One region of the Paenirhodobacter huangdaonensis genome, then DNA from elsewhere that is predicted to be linked to it. Evidence: riboswitches for the same ligand, from Rfam matches in the RefSeq annotation. Region 1 holds a riboswitch; each other region holds the start of a gene.
What was found. A riboswitch is a leader RNA that binds a small molecule or an ion and turns the genes downstream of it on or off. The one in region 1 is predicted to bind cobalamin.
Positions count from the first base shown of each region.

Region 1 (6,980 bases):
CGACGAGGCGCGCGGCCTGTTGCGCATCGGCCTGGCGAATTACTTCGCCGGCGCGCTGATCCTGCCCTATGGCGCCTTCATCGAGGCGGCCGAGGCCGAGCGCTATGACATCGAGCTGCTCGCGCGCCGCTTCGGCGTCGGCTTCGAGACCACCTGCCACCGGCTCTCGACGCTGCAGCGGCCGCAGGCGCGTGGCGTGCCGTTCTTCTTCATCCGGGTCGACCGCGCCGGCAACATCTCGAAGCGGCAATCGGCGACCGATTTCCATTTCTCGCGGATCGGCGGCTCCTGCCCGCTGTGGAACGTCTACGAGGCGTTCTCGCGCCCGGGCGAGGTTCTGACGCAGGTGGCGCAGATGCCCGACGGCCGGTCCTACCTGTGGGTGGCGCGCACGGTGAGCCACGGCGCGGGCGGCTATGGCGCGCCTGTGAAACGCTTCGCCGTGGCGCTCGGCTGCGACCTCGCCCATGCCGAGCGGCTGGTCTATGCGCAGGGCGTCGAGCTGCGCAGCCCCGCCCGCGCGACACCGATCGGCGCGGGCTGCAAGGTCTGCGACCGCCCCGCCTGCCCGCAGCGCGCCTTTCCGATGACCGGGCGCCCGCTGCGCCCCGACCCGGACCGCTCGCGCTTCCCCCCCTATTCGAGCGACTGAGCCCCCCTTTCCGGGGGCCGCCGGGTCTCAGAAATCCCAGTCCGCATCCTCCGTCGCGACCGCCTTGCCGATCACATAGGACGAGCCCGAGCCCGAGAAGAAATCGTGATTCTCGTCGGCATTCGGGCTCAGCGCGGCAAGGATCGCCGGGTTCACCCGGCACAGCTCGTCGGGGAAGAGGGTCTCGAAGCCGAGGTTCTGCAGCGCCTTGTTCGCGTTGTAATGCAGGAAGGCCTTCACGTCTTCGCTCAGCCCGAGCGGGTCATAGAGCGTCTCGGTATAGCGGCACTCGATCGCATAAAGGTCGAAGATCAGCGCGAAGGCGAAATCCTTGATCTCCTGCCGCTCGGCCGCGCTCAGCCGCTCCAGCCCGCGCTGGAACTTGTAGCCGATGTAATAGCCATGCACCGCCTCGTCGCGGATGATGAGGCGGATCAGATCGGCAGTATTGGTCAGCCGCGCCCGGCTCGACCAGTGCATCGGCAGGTAGAAGCCCGAGTAGAACAGGAAACTTTCCAGAAAGACGCTCGCCACCTTCTTCTTCAGCGGCTGCGAGGCGGCATCGTATTCGTCGAGGATCAGCCGCGCCTTCTGCTGCAGATGCGGGTTCTCCTCGGACCAGCGGAAGGCCTCGTCGACCTCGGGGGTCGAGCACAGCGTCGAGAAGATCGAGGAATAGGAGCGCGCATGCACCGCCTCCATGAAGGCGATGTTGGTCAGCACCGCCTCCTCATGCGGGGTGACCGCATCGGGCATCAGCGCGGGCGCGCCCACGGTGTTCTGGATCGTGTCCAGAAGCGTCAGCCCGGTGAACACCCGGATCGTCAGCCGCTGCTCGTCCCCGGTCAGCTGCGACCAGCTCTGGATGTCATTCGACAGCGGCACCTTCTCGGGCAGCCAGAAATTCACCGTCAGCCGGTTCCAGATCTCCAGATCCTTGTCGTCCTGAACCCGGTTCCAGTTGATCGCTCGCGGCACCGGCCGCCCCGCAAAATCCTTCATTGTCTCGGCCCCTTTTTCTTGGCGCAAATACTCCGGGGGTCCGGGGGCAGCGCCCCCGGCCGGCACCGGTCACGACCGCCCGTCACAACGCGCAGGACACACAGCCCTGCACCTCGGTCCCCTCGAGGGCCATCTGCCGCAGGCGGATGTAATAGATCGTCTTGATCCCCGCCTTCCAGGCATGGATCTGCGCGCGGTTGATGTCGCGCGTCGAGGCCGTGTCCTTGAAGAACAGCGTCAGCGACAGCCCCTGATCGACATGCTGCGTGGCCGCCGCATAGGTGTCGATGATCGCCTCGGGCCCGATCTCGTAGGCGTCGCGATAGAACTCGAGGGTCTCGTTCGTCATGTAGGCGGCCGGGTAATAGACCCGGCCGATCTTGCCCTCCTTGCGGATCTCGATCTTCGCGGTGATCGGATGGATCGAGGAGGTGGCGTTGTTGATGTAGCTGATCGAGCCGGTGGGCGGCACTGCCTGCAGGTTGCGGTTGTAAAGCCCGTCCGCCATCACCGCATCGCGCAGGCGCCCCCAGTCCGCGCGGGTGGGCACCGCAACACCGAAGCGCGCGAAAAGCGCGGCGACGGTCTCGGTCTCGGGCAGCCAGTCGCGGATCACATATTTCCCGAAGAAACTGCCATCGGCATATTTCGATTTCTCGAAGCCCGCGAAGCTGCGTCCGCGTTCGCGCGCCAGCGCATTCGAGGCGCGCAGGCAATGATAAAGCACTGTCGCGAAATAGATATTGGTGAAGTCGATGCCCTCGGGGCTGCCGTAATGGATGCGCTCGCGGGCAAGAAAGCCGTGCAGGTTCATCTGCCCCAGACCGATCGCATGGCTCTCGTCGTTGCCGCGCCGGATCGAGGGCACCGAGTCGATCGCCGACATCTCGGAGACCGCGTTCAGCGCCCGCACCGCGGTCTCGACCGTGGCGCCCAGATCACCGCCATCCATCGCCCTGGCGATGTTGAGCGAGCCGAGGTTGCACGAGATATCGGTGCCGAGGTGGCGATAGCTCAGGTCGTCGTTGAACGCCGACGCCTCGTTCACCTGCAAGATCTCGGAACACAGGTTCGACATGGTGATCCGCCCCGCCACTGGGTTCGCCCGGTTCACCGTGTCCTCGAACATGAGATAGGGGTAGCCGCTTTCGAACTGGATCTCGGCGAGCGTCTGGAAGAAGGCGCGCGCGTTGATCTTGCGCTTGCGGATCTTCGGATTGTCGACCATCTCGCGGTAGCGCTCGGTCACCGAGATCTCCGAGAAGGGCTTGCCATAGACCTTCTCCACGTCATGCGGCGAGAACAGATACATCTCCTCGTTGCGCTTCGCGAGTTCGAAGGTGATGTCGGGGATGACGACGCCAAGGGACAGCGTCTTGATCCGGATCTTCTCGTCGGCATTCTCGCGCTTGGTGTCGAGAAAGCGCAGGATGTCGGGGTGATGGGCGTTCAGATAGACCGCCCCCGCGCCCTGTCGGGCGCCGAGCTGGTTGGCATAGCTGAAACTGTCCTCGAGCAGCTTCATCACCGGGATGACGCCCGAGGACTGGTTCTCGATCCCCTTGATCGCGGCGCCCTGCTCGCGGATGTTGGTCAGCATCAAGGCCACGCCGCCGCCGCGTTTCGACAGCTGCAGCGCCGAATTGATCGCGCGGCCGATGCTTTCCATGTTGTCCTCGATGCGCAGCAGGAAGCACGAGATCAGCTCGCCACGCTGCGCCTTGCCGGCATTGAGGAAGGTGGGCGTCGCCGGCTGGAACCGGCCCGCCAGCATTTCGTGCATCAGCCGCAGCGCCAGTGCCTCGTCGCCGCGGGCGAGCGTCAGCGCGACCATCACCACCCGGTCCTCGAAGCGTTCGAGGTAGCGCTTCCCGTCGCGGGTCTTCAGCGTATAGCTGGTGTAATACTTGAACGCGCCGAGGAAGGTCGGGAAGCGGAACTTGACCCGGAAGGCGGCGTCCCAGATCCGCGGGATGAAGGCGGCATCATATTGCTCGAGGACATCGGCCTCGTAATAGCCCTCCTCGACCAGATAGCGCAGCTTTTCCTCGAGCGAGTGGAAGAACACGGTGTTCTGGTTCACGTGGCTCAGGAAATACTGCCGCGCCGCCATGCGGTCGGCCTCGAAGCGGATCCGGCCCGCGTCGTCGTAAAGGTTCAGCATCGCGTTCAGTGCGTGATAGTCGAGCCCCTGCCATTCGGCGGGCACTGCCTGCGCCGGGGCGGCGTCGCTCAGATCGCGGTCGAGAATTGCGTCTTCCAAAACCTGTCCAGTCCTTCTGTGACACGGGCGATATCGGTGGGGGTGCCGGCCAGCTCGAAGCGATAGAGCACGGGCACCGCGCATTTCTGCGCCACGACATCGCCGGCAAGCGCGAAGAGCGCGCCGAAATTGCGGTTGCCGCTGGCGATCACGCCGCGCAGCTGCGCGCGGGTCTCCGGGTCGTTCAGAAACCGGATCACCTGCCTCGGGACGGCGCCGCGCCCGGCCCCGTCGGCATAGGTCGGCGTTACCAGAACGAAGGGCACGCGGGGGGCGGGCATCGGCGCCTCGGCCGCGACCGGGATCCGGTCGGCGGGCAGGCCGAGCGCGCGGATGAAACGCGCGGTATTGCCCGAGCGCGAGGAGAAATAGACAAGCCCGCCCATCCGATCGGCCCCGGGGCTCAGACCAGCGCCGCGATCTTGTCCGGACGGAACCCCGCCCAGTGATCGTCGGCCGTCATCACCACCGGCGCCTGCCGATAGCCGAGCTCGGTGACCCGGGCGAGCGCCTCGGCATCCTCGGTCAGATCGACGAGGTCGAAGGCAAGGCCGCGGGCGGCCAGCGCACGGGTGGTGGCGGTGCATTGCACGCAGGCCGGTTTCGAATAGACGGTGATGCTCATCTCGGGTCCCTTGTCTGTGCCATGGGGCGCGGCAGGATCAGGGACGCGGGCAGATGCGGACGCGCCGCATTGCACAACGCCTCCGGGCCCACCGACCGGTTCGTCTCTTGCGTCCTGGCAGGTCTCCTGGCTCGCGGTTCGATCGCCTCCCCCTCCTTCCCGGCGCAATGCGCCAGTGGATCAACGGGGTCGGCTCACCGCTCACAGTTGCGGGGGCAGCGCCGGTCTCGCACCGGCTTCCCTTTTCACCCGCGACGAGTCGCGGGCACCAAGACAACACGATCTAGACAGATTATCAGCAGGCATGTCAACATCTGGAAGGCTGCCGCGCCCGGCGCCCGGCACGGCTTCTCCGCCGACAGGCGGATGGACGACCGTGGACGATCCCAAAGGGCATCCTCCGGCGACCGCCTGCCGCACCCCTGCCCATGCCGCGGATCGACAGTCGATCGGCGCGCCCCACCACAGGCGCGACAGGGGGCAGACATTTCAGAGAGATTTGAGACGGTGCACCGCGCCGGGTGAAGATGGGAACCATATCTACGCCATAGCGCTCCCTTAAGCTTGGCTCGAATCTTCGAAGTATTCGGCCGCCCCGTGTCAATCGAAGCTTGGACTGTGGCGGCGTGCTTCCTGGATCAGCCAGTTCGCGAACATCTGGAGAGGCCCTTCGCTCAATCGTATCGGCTCCGGCAAGATGAGGCAGAAGGTTTTGGCGATCAATATGCCATCGGGCCAGGGCGCAACCAGGCGACCTTCCGCCAATTCGGGTTCGACATAGAGGCGCGGCACAAGCGCGACGCCGAGACCGGCCAACGCGGCTTCGATTTGCATGGAGTGAAGATCATAACGGGCACCAACTGCGGGATTGGTGAGCGCGATCCCGGTTTGCTGTGCATAGCGTTGCCAGGCGTCCGGATTCTGGCGGCGATGGAGTCGCGGCAGCGCATCGAGGGCTGCCGCAGGGTCCCGGCCCCCGATCAGCGCCGGATGGCAGACCGGAACCAGCACCTCATGCAGCAAGCGGTGCGTCCGCATGCCCGTCCACGCAGGATGCTCAAAATGGATGGCAGCATCGAACCCGCTGCCGGCGAGAACGAATGGCTCCATCCGTTCCGCAAGATGCAGGGTGATATGCGGATGCCGCTCCTGGAACGGCTTCAGACGCGGGATGAGCCAACGCGTGGCGAAGGTCGGCAGGATTGCGATGTCAAGGCTCGCGCCATCGCCGGGCTGCCCCATCAGATATTGGCTGTCACGCTCCAGCCGGTCGAGTGTCTCGCGGACCTGAGCCGCATAACGCTCTCCATTCGGCAAAAGCCGGACGCGATTGCCGGCTCTCTCGAACAGCGTGACGCCGAGGAAGGCTTCCAGCCGGCCGATCTGCCGACTGATCGCCCCTTCGGTCAGGGCCAGTTCGTCGGCTGCGCGGGCGAAGCTGCCATGACGCGCCGCCGCTTCGAATGCCATGAGTGCGGAATTGCTGGGAATCTTGCGGCGCATAGCGGTTCCTGAGGGGGGACTCGGCAATCGATCTGCCGTCACCTTGATATTAGGTCACTGAAGCATGATCCATTGTCGATATATCGGTATGGATTGGCAGTCTATCATGAAAAAATATCAACGATAAACAAGACCGGAAGGACAATCCTCCGGTCGAAGGTGGAATAATGATCTACACGGTGGAATGCAGCTTTGCCGATCCCGGCAGCGAGGCGGAATGGAACGATTTTTACAGCCTGGACAAGCTGCCAGCCCTCATTTCGGTGAGCGGCTTCCACACCTCGCAGCGGTTCAAGGCGCTGAGCGGTGGCTGCCCGGTCTATCTCGCCCTTCATTCGATCGGCGGCCTCGACATCCTGACGGGTGCGGAATACCGCCAGAAGGGCGGCGGCAATTTCGCACGCTGGCAACAGCACATCACCGACTGGCACCGGAACCTCTATGACGGCGTCGACCGCGCGCCGGGTATTGGTGAGGGCGAATATCTGGCGTTGAGCGCCACAGGCCCCGCACCTCTGATCCGGCTGGGCCTCACCCCCTATGCGATGCAGGCGATCGCTATGGAGAGGTTCCCGGAACACCGCTGGCTCGCCAAGATCGAGCGCGGCAACATGCCTGACATCGAGCATCTGCCGGAAGGCGCCCATGTCTATGTGCCGATGACGGCGCAGTTGACGAGCGACGGTGACGCTGCTGCGGGGAAGGCACGGTAGATCGCGATGCCGAATGTCACGATCTATATTCCCGCAGACAGGATGCCGCCGGACGCAGCGCTCGCAGATCTCACGGAGCAATGCACCGAACTTTGCACCGGCATTCTCCGGGCCGCATTGGCGAACGTGCATATTGTCTATGTCGCTGTCCGGCATGGCCGGGGCCACCCCGCTTTCGCGGAAATCCAATACCGCCTTGAGCCATTTCGGACGCCGCCAGTC
Region 1 is NZ_SAVA01000009.1:77,204-84,183, forward strand. Features, by position in the region: gene EOW66_RS15070 (short-chain fatty acyl-CoA regulator family protein) at 1-652, shown strand, start outside; gene nrdF (class 1b ribonucleoside-diphosphate reductase subunit beta) at 680-1,654, opposite strand; gene nrdE (class 1b ribonucleoside-diphosphate reductase subunit alpha) at 1,737-3,818, opposite strand; gene nrdI (class Ib ribonucleoside-diphosphate reductase assembly flavoprotein NrdI) at 3,887-4,303, opposite strand; gene nrdH (glutaredoxin-like protein NrdH) at 4,321-4,542, opposite strand; cobalamin riboswitch at 4,642-4,830, opposite strand; gene EOW66_RS15095 (LysR substrate-binding domain-containing protein) at 5,143-6,045, opposite strand; gene EOW66_RS15100 (sugar ABC transporter) at 6,213-6,758, shown strand; gene EOW66_RS15105 (hypothetical protein) at 6,765-6,980, shown strand, end outside.

Region 2 (6,980 bases), on a different contig from region 1:
CTTGCGGGTTAACTGCGGCGCAGCAGGTAGATGTCCATGATCCAGCCATGCGCGGCGCGCGCGGCGGCGCGGGTGGCAAGGATCTTTGGCCCCGCCTCGGCCAGCGGGCCCGCGTGCAGCACCTCTTCGGCCATGCCGACGAAGGCGCCCCACCAGATCGTCACCCCCTCGGGGGCAAGCGTGGTGAAGGCGCAGCCGCCGTCGAGCATCACCACCACCGTCTCGGCGCCCTCGGGCCAGCCCGCCTCGCGCAGCCGCCGCCCGGTGGTGAGCAGGACCGGCGCGCCGATCTCGTTGAGCGGGATCGCATGGGCGGCGCAGAGCGCCTGCACCGCGGTGATGCCGGGAATGACGCGGGTCGTCACCGGCAGCACGCGGGCCAGCCGCGCCGCGATGCGCAGCGTCGAATCGTACAGCGACGGGTCGCCCCAGACCAGCAACGCCACCCGCCCCTCGGGGCCGATCTGCGCGCGGATCTCGCGCTCCCAGGCGGCGGCGATGGCGTCATGCCAGTCGTCCACCCCCTGCCGGTAGGAGGGGTTTTCCGCCTCCCGCACCGGCAGGGCGAAGTCGACGACACGGGGCCCGGGCACGCGCAGATGGGTTTCGCACAGCGCGCGGCGCAGCCCGGCAAGGTCCGACTTCCCGGCGCCCTTGAGCGGGATCAGCACAAGGTCGGCCGCGTTCATCGCCTCGATCGCCTGCAGCGTCAGGTGCCCCGGGTTGCCGGTGCCGATGCCGATGAGGGTCAGTTCGATCATGCGTGTCATCTGCGGGCGGCAGGATACCCCGCCGCCCGCAGCTCCTCAGGCGTAAAGCCGCGGGGTGACGAGGGCCGAGCCGCGCAGCGCGTGGATGCGCTTCGCCACCGCCAGCACGCCAAGGTCGACGAGCGGCTCGACGAGGATCACCGTCATGTAGGCCACGCCGAAGGTCGCGACCTGCGAGACCGCGCCGAAGCCCTGACCATAGAAGGCCCAGAATGCGACCCAGGCGACGATGCCGCCCTGATAGGCGGTCGAGAGCGCGAGGGCCTGGGTATAGCGCAGTTCGACATAGGGCGTGCCGGGCGCGATCAGCCGCTTTGCCAGCAGCTGCAGACCGAAGAGCGGCACCAGCAGCGTGGTCACGTTCATCCCGTATTGCGGCAGGTCGAAAGGCGCGAAGAACAGCCCCTGGGTCAGCAGGCCAAGCGCCAGCCCGATCGCCGCCGGCGCCGCGCCGAGGATCAGGAACAGCGTCGAGCCGAGGATCAGGTGCACCTCGGACACGCCCACGGGCATGTGCGGCAGCACCTCGAAGAAGGTGAAGACGAGGGCGGTGGCGATCGCCGAACGGGCGATCAGCGACAGGGCGCCCTGCGCGCGGATCGCGTCGAAGGCGGTCTTCAGCGTGTAGGCGCCCGCGGTGGCAGCGGTGGCATAGCTCAGCACCAGCTTGGCGCCGGTGACGATACCGGGTTCGATATGCATGTCGGTCTCCTTGCCGTCACACCCGACGGCGGTTGAGGTTGCCTGCTGGCCGGTTTCCTGGCTCGCGGGTCGCAGCACCTCTTCGCCTTCCCGGGGAAGCCCCAGTGGCAATGTGAAGGGCGCTCGCCGCATACAGTCGCGGGGGCGGCCGGGGCTTCGGGCGCCGCAACTGGGTCCGCCCTTCCCCGTTCCCGATGAAGCCCGGCGCTTTGCGCGGGATGGGCACCATACAGGCGTTCAGGTAAACGCCAACGGCGCGCAGAGGTCAAGCGTCGCCGGTCTCTCCGGGCGGCAGGCCGAAGGGGGCGAGCGGGCCATAGAAGATCAGCGCCGGATGGTCGGTGCGGGCCCCCGCCAGCACCTCGGCCAGCTCCGCCACGGTCGCGCGCAGGAAGCTTTGCCCGGCCTGCCCCACCGCCTCGGCCAGCATCGCGGGGGTGTCGGCGGGCAGGCCCTGCGCGATCAGCCCGCGGGCAAGCTCGGGGAAGGTGCGCTTGCCCATGAAGACGACGGTGGTCACCGCCGGATCGGCAAGCGCCGCCCAGTTCAGCGTCTCGGGCAGGCCGCCGGTGACATCGGCGCCGGTGACGAATTGCAGCCGCCGCGCGGTCAGCCGCCGCGTGAGGGGAATGCCCGCATGCGCCGCCGCGGCACAGGCCGAGGGCACGCCCGGCACGATCTCGTAGGGGATGGCCGCGGCCAGAAGCGCACTGATCTCTTCCTCGAGCCGGCCGAAGAGGCCCGCGTCGCCCGACTTCAGCCGCACCACCCGCTTGCCCGCCTGCGCATGCTCGACCAGAAGCGCATTCACATGCTCCTGCTTCGCCGAGGGCCGGCCGGCGCGCTTACCCACCGCGATCCGCTCCGCCCCCGGCCCCGCATGATCCAGCACCGGGCCCGAGGCGAGGTCGTCGTAAAGCACGACATCGGCGCGCTTGAGCCGGTCGACCGCCTTGAGGGTGATCAGCTCGGGATCGCCCGGGCCGGAGGAAACGAAGGAGACGAAGCCGGTCATGCGCTGGCCTTTGCGATCAGGTGGAAGAAGGTGCCGGTGACGCGCCCGCCGCCCGGGGTGAGGCGCAGCGAGCCGGTCTCGGCCACCGCCGCGCCAGTGGCATCGGTGACCGCGGCAAGCGGCGCGTCGGGCTGGGCGAGGATCGTGGCATAATGGAACTCGTGCCCGCGCAGCCGGGTGCCGGGCGGGGCGAAGGGCGTGGGCGCCGCAAGCGTGGCGAGTCGGTATCCGAGATGCATCCGGCGTGTCGCGAAAGAGGTTTCGAGCCCGAGGAGCCCGGCCATAGGATAGCGCGCCCCGTCGGCCGCGACGAGCCCCGCGCCAAGCACCATGTAGCCGCCGCATTCGCCATGCACCGGGCGGGTTTCGGCAAAGGCGCGCAGCCCGGCGCGGAAGGTCTGGGCGGCAGCCAGCCGCGGCGCGTGCAGCTCGGGATAGCCGCCGGGCAGCCAGCAGGCATCGGCGCCCGGGTCCGGCGCCTCGTCGGCGAGCGGCGAGAACGGCACGATCGTCGCCCCGGCCGCGCGCCATTCGGCCAGAAGGTGCGGGTAGACGAAGGAAAATGCCGCGTCGCGAGCCAGCGCGATGCGCCCGCCCGGCGGGGCAAGGCGCGGCGCGGGTGTAGCGTCCATCGGCACGGCGGATGCCACCGCCTGCATCCGCTCAAGATCGCAGCAGCGCGCGATCACTGCCCCCGCCTCGGCCAGCAGCGCCTCGAGCTCGTGCGTCTCCTCGGCCTGCACAAGGCCCAGATGGCGCTCGGGCAGGCGGATGCCCGCGGCGCGCGGCAGCACGCCCAGCACCTCGATCGCCACCGCCTCGAGCCCGCGCCGGATCAGCGCCTCGTGCCGAGCCGAGGCGACGTTGTTCAGCACCACGCCGGCAAGCCGCACATCGGCGCGGTAGCGCGCAAAGCCAAGCGCCATCGCCGCAACCGATTGCGCCGCGCCCGAGGCATCGAGCACCAGCACCACGGGCCAGCCGGTCAGCGCCGCGATATCGGCCGAGGCGCCGATCCCCGCCTCGCCCGGCACCGCGACCCCGTCAAAAAGGCCCATCGAGCCCTCGGCAATCACCAGCGCCGCGTCATCAGACGCGGTGAGCGCGGCGATCTGCCCCGCGGTCATCGCCCAGCTATCGAGGTTGACCGAGGCGCGCCCGGCGGCGGCGGCGTGAAAGGCCGGGTCGATGTAATCGGGCCCGCATTTGAACGGCCGCACCGCGACGCCGCGCGCCCGCAACGCGGCAATCAGGCCGAGCGTCAGCGTGGTCTTGCCGGTGCCCGAGGCGGGCGCGGCGATCAGCAGCCCCCCCGTCATCCGCCCCCTCATCCGCCCCGTCATGCGCCGCTGTCCGGGAAGCGCGGCGCCGCACCGCGCGGGCGGAAGCGGCGATCATAATCCCCTGCGTAAAGCCGGCTCTCGTCGAAATCCTCGGCGCCGAGCGAGCGGCCGACGAGGATCAGCGCGGTGCGCTCGCCCTCCCCCACCGCCGGATCGAGCGTGCCAAGTGTGGCGCGCAGCACCCGCTCGTCGGGCCAGCTTGCCCGCCAGACCACCGCCACCGGGCAATCGGCGCCATAATGCGGCGTCAGCTCGGCGATCACGCGCGGCAGCACATGCACCGACAGGTGGATCGCCAGCACCGCCCCGGTCGCGGCGAAATTTGCCAGCGTCTCGCCCTCGGGCATCGCCGAGGCGCGCCCCGAGGTGCGGGTCAGCACCACCGATTGCGCAACGCCGGGCAGGGTCAGCTCGGCGCCGAGCGTCGCGGCGGCGGCGGCGAAAGCGGGCACGCCCGGGGTGACGTCATAGGGAATGCCGAGCGCGCGCAGCCGGCGCAGCTGCTCGCCCATCGCCGACCAGACCGACAGATCGCCCGAATGCAGCCGCGCCACGTCCTGCCCGGCGGCATGGGCGGCGGAAATCTCGTCGATGATCGCGTCAAGGCCGAGCGGCGCGGTGTTCACGATCCGCGCGCCGGGCGGGCAATGGGCGAGCAGCGCCTCGGGCACCAGACTGCCGGCATACAGGCAGACCGGCGCGGCGGCGATCAGGTCGCGCCCGCGCAGGGTAATGAGGTCGGCGGCGCCGGGGCCCGCGCCGATGAAATGGACGGTCATTCGGTCTCTCCTTCGGACAGGGCAAGGGCGACGGTCACGCCGCCCGGACAGATGCGGCGCGGCACGGCAAGGCGGGCGCCGGGGCCAGCGGCAACCAGCGCCGCCGCCTCGGCCACCGATCCGGTGCCATGCGCCGCCAGAATGCGCGGCGCGCGGGTGGGGGTGGGCACGCCCGCGACCTCGACCGCACGCACCGGCAGGCCAAGCGGCGCCACCGCCGCCCGCAACGCCGCGGCCTTCGCCGGCAGCGTCGCCAGCGCATCGAGCCGGCCCAGGGGGGCCAGCGCCGCCGTGATCTCCTCCGCCGTCGCGGCCGCGCGGAAGCCCACGCCCGCGGCCCTCATCGGGTGACACTCCACTGCACCACCGGGCGCGCCGGCTGCCAGCCGCGGCCCCGGCCAAGCGGTGCCGCCTGCGCGATCTCGACCCGCAGCAGTGACCCGCCATGGCGGGCGTGGCACGCGATCAGCAGCGCCTCGGTCTCGAGCGTGACGGCATTCGCGACGATCCGGGTGCCGGGGGAAAGCGCCTCCCACAGCGCCGCGAACAGTGCCTCGGAACCGCCGCCGCCGACGAAGACGGCCTCGGGCGCGGGCAGGCCGGCAAGCGCCGCGGGCGCGGCCCCTGCCACCGCCTGCATCCGCCCGCCAAGGCCGAACTCCGCGATATTGGCGCGGATGTTGTCGAGCCGGTCGGGCCGCGGCTCGATCGTGCAGGCGCGGCCACCGGCCAGACACCATTCGACCGAGACCGAGCCCGAACCGCCGCCGATGTCCCACAACAGCGCGCCCGGTCGGGGCGCGAGCGCGGCAAGGGTCAGCGCCCGCATCGGCGATTTGGTGATCTGCCCGTCATGGGCAAAGGCCGCCTCGGGCAGGCCCGGGCTGCGCGGCAGGCCGGCCTCCACCGGCAGCGCCGCGCCATCGAGCGCGACGGCCACCGGCGCCGCGATATCCTCAAGATCGAAGGCCTCGGCGCGGGCGCGGCGCAGCCGCTCGGCCGGGCCGCCCAGCCGTTCGAGCACGGTGATCTCCACCGCACCAAAGCCCGCATCGCCCAGCCAGCGCGCCAGCTCGGCCACCGCCGCGCCGTCGCGCAGCGTGGCGATGACCCACGCGCCGCGGCACAGCACCGGGCGCAGCCGCGCGAAGGGGGCGGCGTGCAGCGCAAGGCAGGTCGCCTCCTCCAGCCGCCATCCCATCCGCGCGGCAGCAAGGGAACAGACCCCCGCCACCGGCATCGCGCGCCACTCGCCGGGCGTCAGCGCCGCCGCCAGCACCGCCCCCGCGCCCGCCCAGAACGGATCGCCCGAGGCCAGAACCACCGTGCGCCGGCCGCGCAGGGCCAGCACCGGCGCGATGTCGAAGGGCACGGGCCAGGCCTGGCCGCGCGCCCCGGCGCCGACCAGATCGAGGTGCCGCGGCGCGCCGAAGATCACCTCGGCCGCGGCGAGTGCGGCACGGCTTGCATCCGGCAGCCCGGCAAGGCCATCTTCGCCAAGACCGACGATCAGCAGCCAGGGCTCAGCCATGACGCGCATCCTTCTTCTGGGAGGCACCACCGAGGCGAGCCGCATGGCCGCGGCGCTGGCCGCATCTGGCCTGCCTGCGCTCTTCTCCTATGCCGGGCGCACCGGGGCACCGGCGCCGCAGCCGCTGCCGACCCGGATCGGCGGCTTTGGCGGGGTGGCGGGGCTGGTGGCCTTCCTGCGCAGCGAAAACATCGGCGCGGTGATCGACGCCACCCACCCTTTCGCCGCACAGATGAGCCGCAACGCGCTCGCCGCCTGCGCCGAGACCGGCGTGCCGCTCGTCGCCCTTGAACGCGCGCCGTGGCGGGCGGAGCCGGGCGACCGCTGGACCTCCGTGCCCGACATCGCGGCCGCCGTCGCGGCGCTTCCCGAGGCGGGCGCGCGGGTGTTTCTGGCGATCGGCAAGCAGACGCTCGCCCCCTTCGCCGGAAAGCCCGGCAATCACTATCTGCTGCGCCTTGTCGACCCGCCCGAGGCGCCGCTGCCGCTGCCCGATGCCGAGGCGGTGATCGCCCGCGGCCCGTTCAGCGCCGAGGGTGACATGGCGCTGCTGCGCACCCATCGCATCACCCATGTCGTCGCGAAGAACGCCGGCGGCGCCGGGGCCGAGGCGAAGCTGATCGCGGCGCGCGCGCTTGGCCTTGGCGTCATCTTGATCGACCGCCCCGCCCTGCCGCCGCGCGAGGTCTGCGCCGATGTCGCCGGGGTGCGTGACTGGCTCGCCGCTCACGGCTTCCCCCCGCGCGGCGTATAGACCCAGCGACCGACCCGCCGCGTCGCGGCATTACCGACCAGCACCACGGTGCGCATGTCGGCCATCTCGGGCCGCGCCTCGGCCAG
Region 2 is NZ_SAVA01000003.1:315,278-322,257, forward strand. Features, by position in the region: gene EOW66_RS07090 (LysR substrate-binding domain-containing protein) at 1-12, shown strand, start outside; gene cobF (precorrin-6A synthase (deacetylating)) at 9-761, opposite strand; gene EOW66_RS07100 (energy-coupling factor ABC transporter permease) at 807-1,472, opposite strand; cobalamin riboswitch at 1,503-1,718, opposite strand; gene cobA (uroporphyrinogen-III C-methyltransferase) at 1,738-2,487, opposite strand; gene EOW66_RS07110 (cobyrinate a,c-diamide synthase) at 2,484-3,806, opposite strand; gene cobM (precorrin-4 C(11)-methyltransferase) at 3,827-4,609, opposite strand; gene EOW66_RS07120 (cobalamin biosynthesis protein) at 4,606-4,953, opposite strand; gene cbiE (precorrin-6y C5,15-methyltransferase (decarboxylating) subunit CbiE) at 4,950-6,140, opposite strand; gene EOW66_RS07130 (cobalt-precorrin-6A reductase) at 6,139-6,894, shown strand; gene cobJ (precorrin-3B C(17)-methyltransferase) at 6,867-6,980, opposite strand, start outside.
Region 2: it holds a riboswitch for cobalamin, as region 1 does, so the genes downstream of both, EOW66_RS07100 (energy-coupling factor ABC transporter permease) here and nrdH (glutaredoxin-like protein NrdH) in region 1, are expected to answer to the same signal.

Region 3 (6,980 bases), on a different contig from region 1:
ACACGCTTGGCATCCTGCCGGGCTGGGGCGGCTGCACCCGGCTGACCGCGCGGCTTGGCGCGGCGAAGGCCTTCGCGGCACTGACCCAGCCGCGCCCGGCGGGCTCGGCCCGCGAGGCGGTGACGCTTGGCTTCCTCGATCCCACGACGACGCAGGTGGTGATGCACACGGATGACCGGATCGGCGCGGCGATGCAGACTGCGCTCGCGATGATCGACGGCTACGAGGCGCTGGCGCCCGAGCGGATCACCACCGGCGGTGCCGAGGAGGCCGAGGCGATCCTCGCGCCGCGCCGCGAGATGGTGGCGGCGGGCAAGCTCTCGGCGGCCGATCTCGCCGTGCAGGCGCACATCGCCTCGGTCATCACCGGCGGCCCGCTCGGCGGCGAGCTGGCCGAGGAGGACCTGCGCGCACTCGAGGCCCGCGCCTTCGTCGAGATGATGCAGGTGCCGCTCACGCTTGCCCGCATCAAGCACATCCTCGAGACCGGCAAGCCGCTGAGGACCTGATCAGACAACCTGCGGCCGGGCGCCCTGCCCGGCCACCCCAAGGGAGGACCCATGGAGCACAACATCTACAACATCGGGGGCGAAAAGACCCCGGCGAACTATCTGCCGATCACGCCGCTGAGCCTGATGGACCGCTCGGCCAAGGTCTATCCGGACCGGCTTGCGGTGGTCTACGAGGGCGTGCGCCGCACCTGGGGGGAGACCTATGCGCGCTGCCTGAAGATGGCCTCGGCCCTGTCGAAGCGCGGCTACGGCAAGGGCGACACGATCTCGATCATGGCGACCAACATCCCCGAGATGTTCGAATCGCATTTCTCGGTGCCGATGGCCGGCGCCGTGCTGAACGCGATCAACACTCGTCTCGATGCCGAGGCCGTGGCCTTCATCCTCAGCCATGCCGAAAGCAAGGTGATCTTCGTCGATCCGGAATTCGCCGAGATCGTCGACCGCGCCGTGCACATCGCGCGTCCGCGCGACCTGCTGGTGGTCGACATCACCGACCCGGCCTTCGGCGCGGCGCGCAAGATCGGCCAGATCGGCTATGAGGAGCTGCTCGCCGAGGGCGACGCCGATTTCCGCTGGATCCGCCCCGATGACGAATGGGACGCGATCACGCTGAACTACACCTCGGGCACCACCGGCAACCCGAAGGGCGTGATCTACCACCACCGCGGCGCGCATCTGAATGCGCTCGCGAATGTCGTGTCGTGGCACATGGCGGACCGGCCGGTCTATCTGTGGACGCTGCCGATGTTCCATTGCAACGGCTGGTGCTTCCCCTGGACCATCGCCGCTTCGGCGGGCGTCGCGGTCTGCCTGCGCGCGGTGCGCGACGAGCCGATCTATCGGCTGATCAAGGAAGAGGGCGTCACCCATTTCTGCGGCGCCTCGGTGGTGCTCGCGATGCTGGTGCACGCCCCGGCCGAAATGAAGGACGGCCTGCAGAAGGGCGTCAAGGTGCTGACCGGCGGCGCCCCGCCGCCCGCGATCATCATCGAGAAGATGGAGGCGCTCGGCTTCGACGTCACCCATGGCTATGGCCTGACTGAGACCTACGGCCCCGGCGTCACCTGCGCCTGGCACGAGGAATGGGACGGGCTGTCGCTGCCCGAACGCGCGAAACTCAAGGCGCGCCAAGGCGTGCGCAACCACGCGATGGAAGAGATCATGGTGGCGAACCCCGACACCCAGGAGCCGGTGCCGGCCGATGGCGTGACGATGGGCGAGATCTTCATGCGCGGCAACAACGTGATGAAGGGCTATCTGAAGAACCCCTCCGCCACCGACGAGGCCTTTGCCGGCGGCTGGTTCGCCTCGGGCGACCTCGGCGTGATGCATCCCGATGGCTATATCGAGCTGAAGGACCGCTCGAAGGACATCATCATCTCGGGTGGCGAGAACATCTCCTCGATCGAGGTCGAGGACGTGCTCTACAAGCACCCCGAGGTGATGGAGGCAGCCGTCGTCGCCCGCCCGCACGAACGCTGGGGCGAGACGCCCTGCGCCTTCGTCAAGCTGCGCCCGGGCTCGGAGGTGAGCGACAAGGAGCTCATTGCCTTCTGCCGGCAGAACATGGCGCATTTCAAGGCGCCGAAGACGGTGGTGTTCGGCGAGCTGCCGAAGACCTCGACCGGCAAGGTGCAGAAATTCGTGCTGCGCGACCGGGCGCGGGCGATGGAGCTGCAGTCCTGAGGCCGCAGCCTGCGGCGACAGACCAAGGGGGCCCGCGCGGCCCCCTTTTTCGTGGTGCCGCCGCCGCGGCATCCGCCCGCCCGCTGCCCTGCGGTATTTCCGCATCGCCGGCTCACCCGGCGCTCGCACCGGCTCACGGGCGCTTGACAGCGCCGCCCCCGATCGCGCAAGACGAACGCGCCTCGGTTCCGGGCCCAAAGTCCGGATGAAAAGGGAATGCGGTGCGCCTTCGGGCAATGCCGCAGCTGCCCCCGCAACTGTAAGCGGCGAGCGAAGACGGTAACTGCCACTGGGGCGATCCCCCGGGAAGGCCCGTCCGAGCCCAGACCCGCAAGCCAGGAGACCTGCCGCGGCACTCACCCTTGTCCGATGCGGGGCGCATCAGGTCAGCGGCCATCCGCAGTGGTGATTGTCGCCGTCTGCGGGATCTCCCGTCAGATTTCGTGTCACAAGGGGCCCTGCCCCGTCCTGAGGGAGTTCCGCATGCAACCGCTGCGCATCTCGCTGCTTCTCACCACCGCCCTCGTCGCCGCGCAGCCCGCCGGCGCCGAGGACACCACCGCACTCGACGAGATCACCGTCTCGGCCAATCTCGAGGCCACCGGCACCGACCGCACCGGCGCCACCGTCACCGTCGTCACCGCCGACGCGCTCGCGCAGGCCGGCGACACCCGCGTTGCCGATTACCTCGCGCGCCTGCCCGGGATCTCGGTGAACAGCTCGGGCCCGATCGGCACCACCGCCTCGCTCTATCTGCGCGGCGCACCGGCGCAATACATCCCCGTGCTGGTCGACGGCATCGAGGTGGGCGACCCCGCCGCGACCCAGGGCGCCTATGACTTCGGCACGCTCTCAACCGCCGATGTCAGCCGCATCGAGGTGCTCGAGGGCTCGAACTCGGCGCTTTACGGCTCGCAGGCGGTGGCCGGGGTGATCAACATCACCACCAAGCGCGCGACGAAACTTGGCACCGAGCAGTCGGTCGCCGCCGAATACGGGCAATATGCCACCCGCAAGTTCAGCTATTCGGTCGCCACCAAGACCGAGAATGCCGAGGCCGCGCTGACCTATTCGCATATCTCGACGCATGGCTTCTCGGCCCGCGACGAGAACGACGGCAATTACGAGGCCGACGGCTATCGCGCCAACCGGCTCAGCTTCTTCGGCCAGTACACCTTCGCGAACGGGCTGACGCTGGGCGCGAATGGCTTTGCCGAGAAGAGCCGGGGCGCGTTCGACGATTACGAAGGCGACGTCGCCGGCACGCCGGGCGATGACTATTCCACCCGCGACAGCAAGGGCGCGCGTGTCTTCGCCGATTTCGTCACCGGCACCGTCGCCAACACGCTCGAGGCGACCTGGTTCGACAGCGACCGGCAATCGTGCTCGAACGGCTGGTGCGACCCGTTCGACGGCACCCGCACCAAGTTCGGCTATCAGGGCGCGACCGATCTTGGCGCCACGGCGCGGCTCGCCTTCGGCGCCGACACCACCAAGGAGAAATCCGGCAGCGCCTCGACCCGCACCAACGGCGTCTTCGGGGAGCTGAACTGGGCCGCGGCGGAAAAGCTCGACCTGACCTTCTCGCTGCGCCACGACACCCACAGCGATTTCGGCAGCTTCACCTCGGGCCGGATCGCGGCGGTCTACCGGCTGCAGGACGACCTGCTGCTGCGCGCCTCGCTTGGCAACGGCTTCCGCGCCCCCTCGCTTTACGAGCTTTTCAGCGTCTATGGCGACCCGGAGCTGAAGCGCGAGGACAGCCAGAGCGCCGACATCGGCATCGAGAAACGCTGGGGCGAGACCGCAAGCCTGCGCGCCACTGCCTTCTATCTCGACGCCAAGGACCTGATCGGCTGGGATTACGCCGCCACCGCCTGCGGTCAGGCCTGGGGCTGCTATGCCCAGGTGCCGGGGCATTCGCGCCGCTCGGGGCTGGAGCTTGCCGGCCATTACCGGGTCTCGCCGCGTCTCGATCTGGCCGCGGCCTATACCTATACCGACAATTCGGTCTCGACCGGCTGGGCCGCGGTCGCGCATCATGACCTGACCGTCACCGCGACCGGCGCGATCACCGAGGCGCTTTCGGGCGACATGTCGGTGCATTACGTCGCCGACCGGCCCGACGGGATGGAGGATTACGCGGTGGTCAATGCCTCGCTCAGCTACGACTTCGGCGCCGGGCGGAGCGGCTATCTGCGGGTCGAGAACCTGTTCGACAAGGAATACCAGACGAACAAGGGCTATGGCACCTCGGACCGCGCCTTCTACGTCGGGCTTCGTGCGTCGTTCTGAGCGGCATAAGGGCTGGCGGGCGCTTGCGCTTGCCGCCGCGCTGATGCTGGCGCCACCCGCCGCGGCCGAGATGCCGCGGCGGGTGGTGTCGATCAACCTGTGCACCGACCAGCTCGCGATGCTGCTCGCCGCGCCCGGGCAACTGGTTTCGGTGTCGAACCTCGCCCGCGACCCGCTCGCCTCGGCGATGGCCGAACGCGCCGCGGCCTATCCCGAGAACCACGGCCTTGCCGAAGAGGTGTTCTCGCTGCGCCCCGATCTGGTGCTGGCCGGCACCTTCACCAGCCCGGCGACGACGGGTCTGCTGCGCCGCCTTGGCGTGCCGGTCGAGACCTTCGCCCCCGCCTCCGACATGGCGGCGGTGCGCGCCGAGATCCTCGCCATGGGCACCGCCCTTGGCCGTGACGAGGCCGCCCGCGCGATGGTGGCACAGTTCGACGCCGACCTTGCCGCGCTGCGCGCCGATCCCGCCACCGGCCCGCGCGCCGCGCTCTACTACGCCAACAGCTATTCTCTGGGCGACAAGACGCTTTCGGGCCAGATCCTCGCCGCCGCCGGGTTCCGCAATGTCGGTGCCGAGGCGGGGCTGAGCATCGGCGGCACCCTGCCGCTCGAGGTGCTGATCCTCGCCCATCCCGATCTCATCGTCTCGGGGCAGCGCTATCCCGGCGCCTCGCGCTCGGAAGAGGTGCTCGACCACCCCGCGCTCGCCGCGCTCGGCACCGCCTCGGCGCGGGCGGCGATGGCGGATCGTGACTGGATCTGCGGAACGCCCTATGTTCTGCGCGCCGTGCGGGCGCTGCGTGCCGCCCGCGACGGCCTGACGGAGTGACCATGCGCCTGCCCTATCCCGCGCTTCTTGCCGCGCTCGGCCTTGCCGGCGCCCTGCTGTTCCTCGCCTCGCTGCTGGTCGGCCCGGCGGCGATCGGGCTGTCGGACAGCCTCGCCGCGCTGATCCATGGTCAGGGCGAGGCGGTGACGCTGGTGATGCGCGAGGTCCGGCTGCCGCGCGCGATCCTCGGCGCGGCGATCGGCGCGGCGCTCGGGCTGTCGGGCGCGCTGCTGCAGGGGCTGTTGCGCAACCCGCTGGCCGAGCCCGGGCTGATCGGCACCTCCTCCTCGGCCGCGCTCGGCGCGGTGCTGGCGATCCAGACCGGGGTCTCGGCGGCCTTCGCGCTGGCCCTGCCGCTTGCCGCACTTGCGGGCGCGCTTGCCTCGGTCGCGGTCCTGCTGCTGCTGTCGGGCCCGCGCGGCTCGACGCTGACGCTGATCCTTGCGGGCATCGGGATCTCGTCGCTGGCCACCGCCACCACCGCGCTGATCCTGAACCTCTCGCCCAACCCCTTCGCCGCGAACGAGATCATCTTCTGGATGATGGGTTCGCTTGCCGACCGCTCGATGCTGCATGTGCAGCTGGCGCTGCCCTTCCTCGGCCTTGGCGCACTGCTGGCGATCCCCGCCGCGCGCAGCCTCGATGCGCTGACGCTGGGCGAGGATGCCGCGGCCTCGATGGGGGTGAACCTGCGCCGGCTGCGGCTGCTGACCGTGCTTGCCGCGGCGCTGATGGTCGGCGCCGCGACCGCGGTTGCCGGCGCCGTGGGCTTTGTCGGCCTCGTCGTGCCGCACCTGCTGCGCCGCGCCTGCGACGCGCGGCCCAGCCGGCTGCTCGCCGCCTCGGCGCTTGGCGGGGCGGCTGTGGTGCTGGCGGCCGATGTCGCGGTGCGCCTGATCGCCCCCGATCGCGACCTGAAACTGGGCGTGCTGACCGCGATCGTCGGGGCGCCCTTCTTCCTGCACCTGATCGTGCGCACCCGGCAGGAGGGGCTGTGATGCGCCTTGTCCTCGAGCATCTGACCGCCCGCCGCGGCCCCCGCCCGGTGCTGCATGACATCTCGCTGACGCTGGCCGAGGGCGAATTCGTCGGCCTGCTCGGCCCGAACGGCGCGGGCAAGACCACTCTGTTGCGCGCGGCGCTTGGGCTCTTGCCGGCCGAGGGGCACTCCTCGATTGCCGCACTGCCGCCGGCCGCGCGCGCCCGTGCCGCGGCCTTCCTGCCGCAGGGCCGCGAGATCGCCTGGCCGATGCCGGTCGAGACGCTGGTCGCGCTTGGCCGTCCCGGGCGCCGGCCCGAAGACACCGCCGCCGTCGCCCGCGCCATCGACCGGCTCGGCCTTGCGCCGCTGCGGCCGCGCCGCGCGACCGAGCTTTCGGGCGGCGAGCAGGCCCGCGTGCTGCTCGCCCGCGCCCTCGCGCAGGAGGCGCCGCTGCTGCTGGCCGACGAGCCCACCGCCGGGCTTGATCCCGAGCAGCAGCTTGCGGTGATGACGCTCTTTGCCGGGCTTGCGGCCGAGGGCGGCACGGTGCTCGCCTCGCTCCATGACCTCGGCCTTGCGGCGCGGCACTGCACCCGGCTGATCGTGCTCGACACGGGCCGGATCGTTGCCGATGGCGCCCCCCGCGCGGTGCTGACCGAGGCGCTGCTCG
Region 3 is NZ_SAVA01000001.1:561,306-568,285, forward strand. Features, by position in the region: gene EOW66_RS02695 (3-hydroxyacyl-CoA dehydrogenase/enoyl-CoA hydratase family protein) at 1-509, shown strand, start outside; gene EOW66_RS02700 (acyl-CoA synthetase) at 561-2,201, shown strand; cobalamin riboswitch at 2,368-2,567, shown strand; gene EOW66_RS02705 (TonB-dependent receptor plug domain-containing protein) at 2,685-4,496, shown strand; gene EOW66_RS02710 (ABC transporter substrate-binding protein) at 4,540-5,328, shown strand; gene EOW66_RS02715 (FecCD family ABC transporter permease) at 5,337-6,326, shown strand; gene EOW66_RS02720 (ABC transporter ATP-binding protein) at 6,323-6,980, shown strand, end outside.
Region 3: it holds a riboswitch for cobalamin, as region 1 does, so the genes downstream of both, EOW66_RS02705 (TonB-dependent receptor plug domain-containing protein) here and nrdH (glutaredoxin-like protein NrdH) in region 1, are expected to answer to the same signal.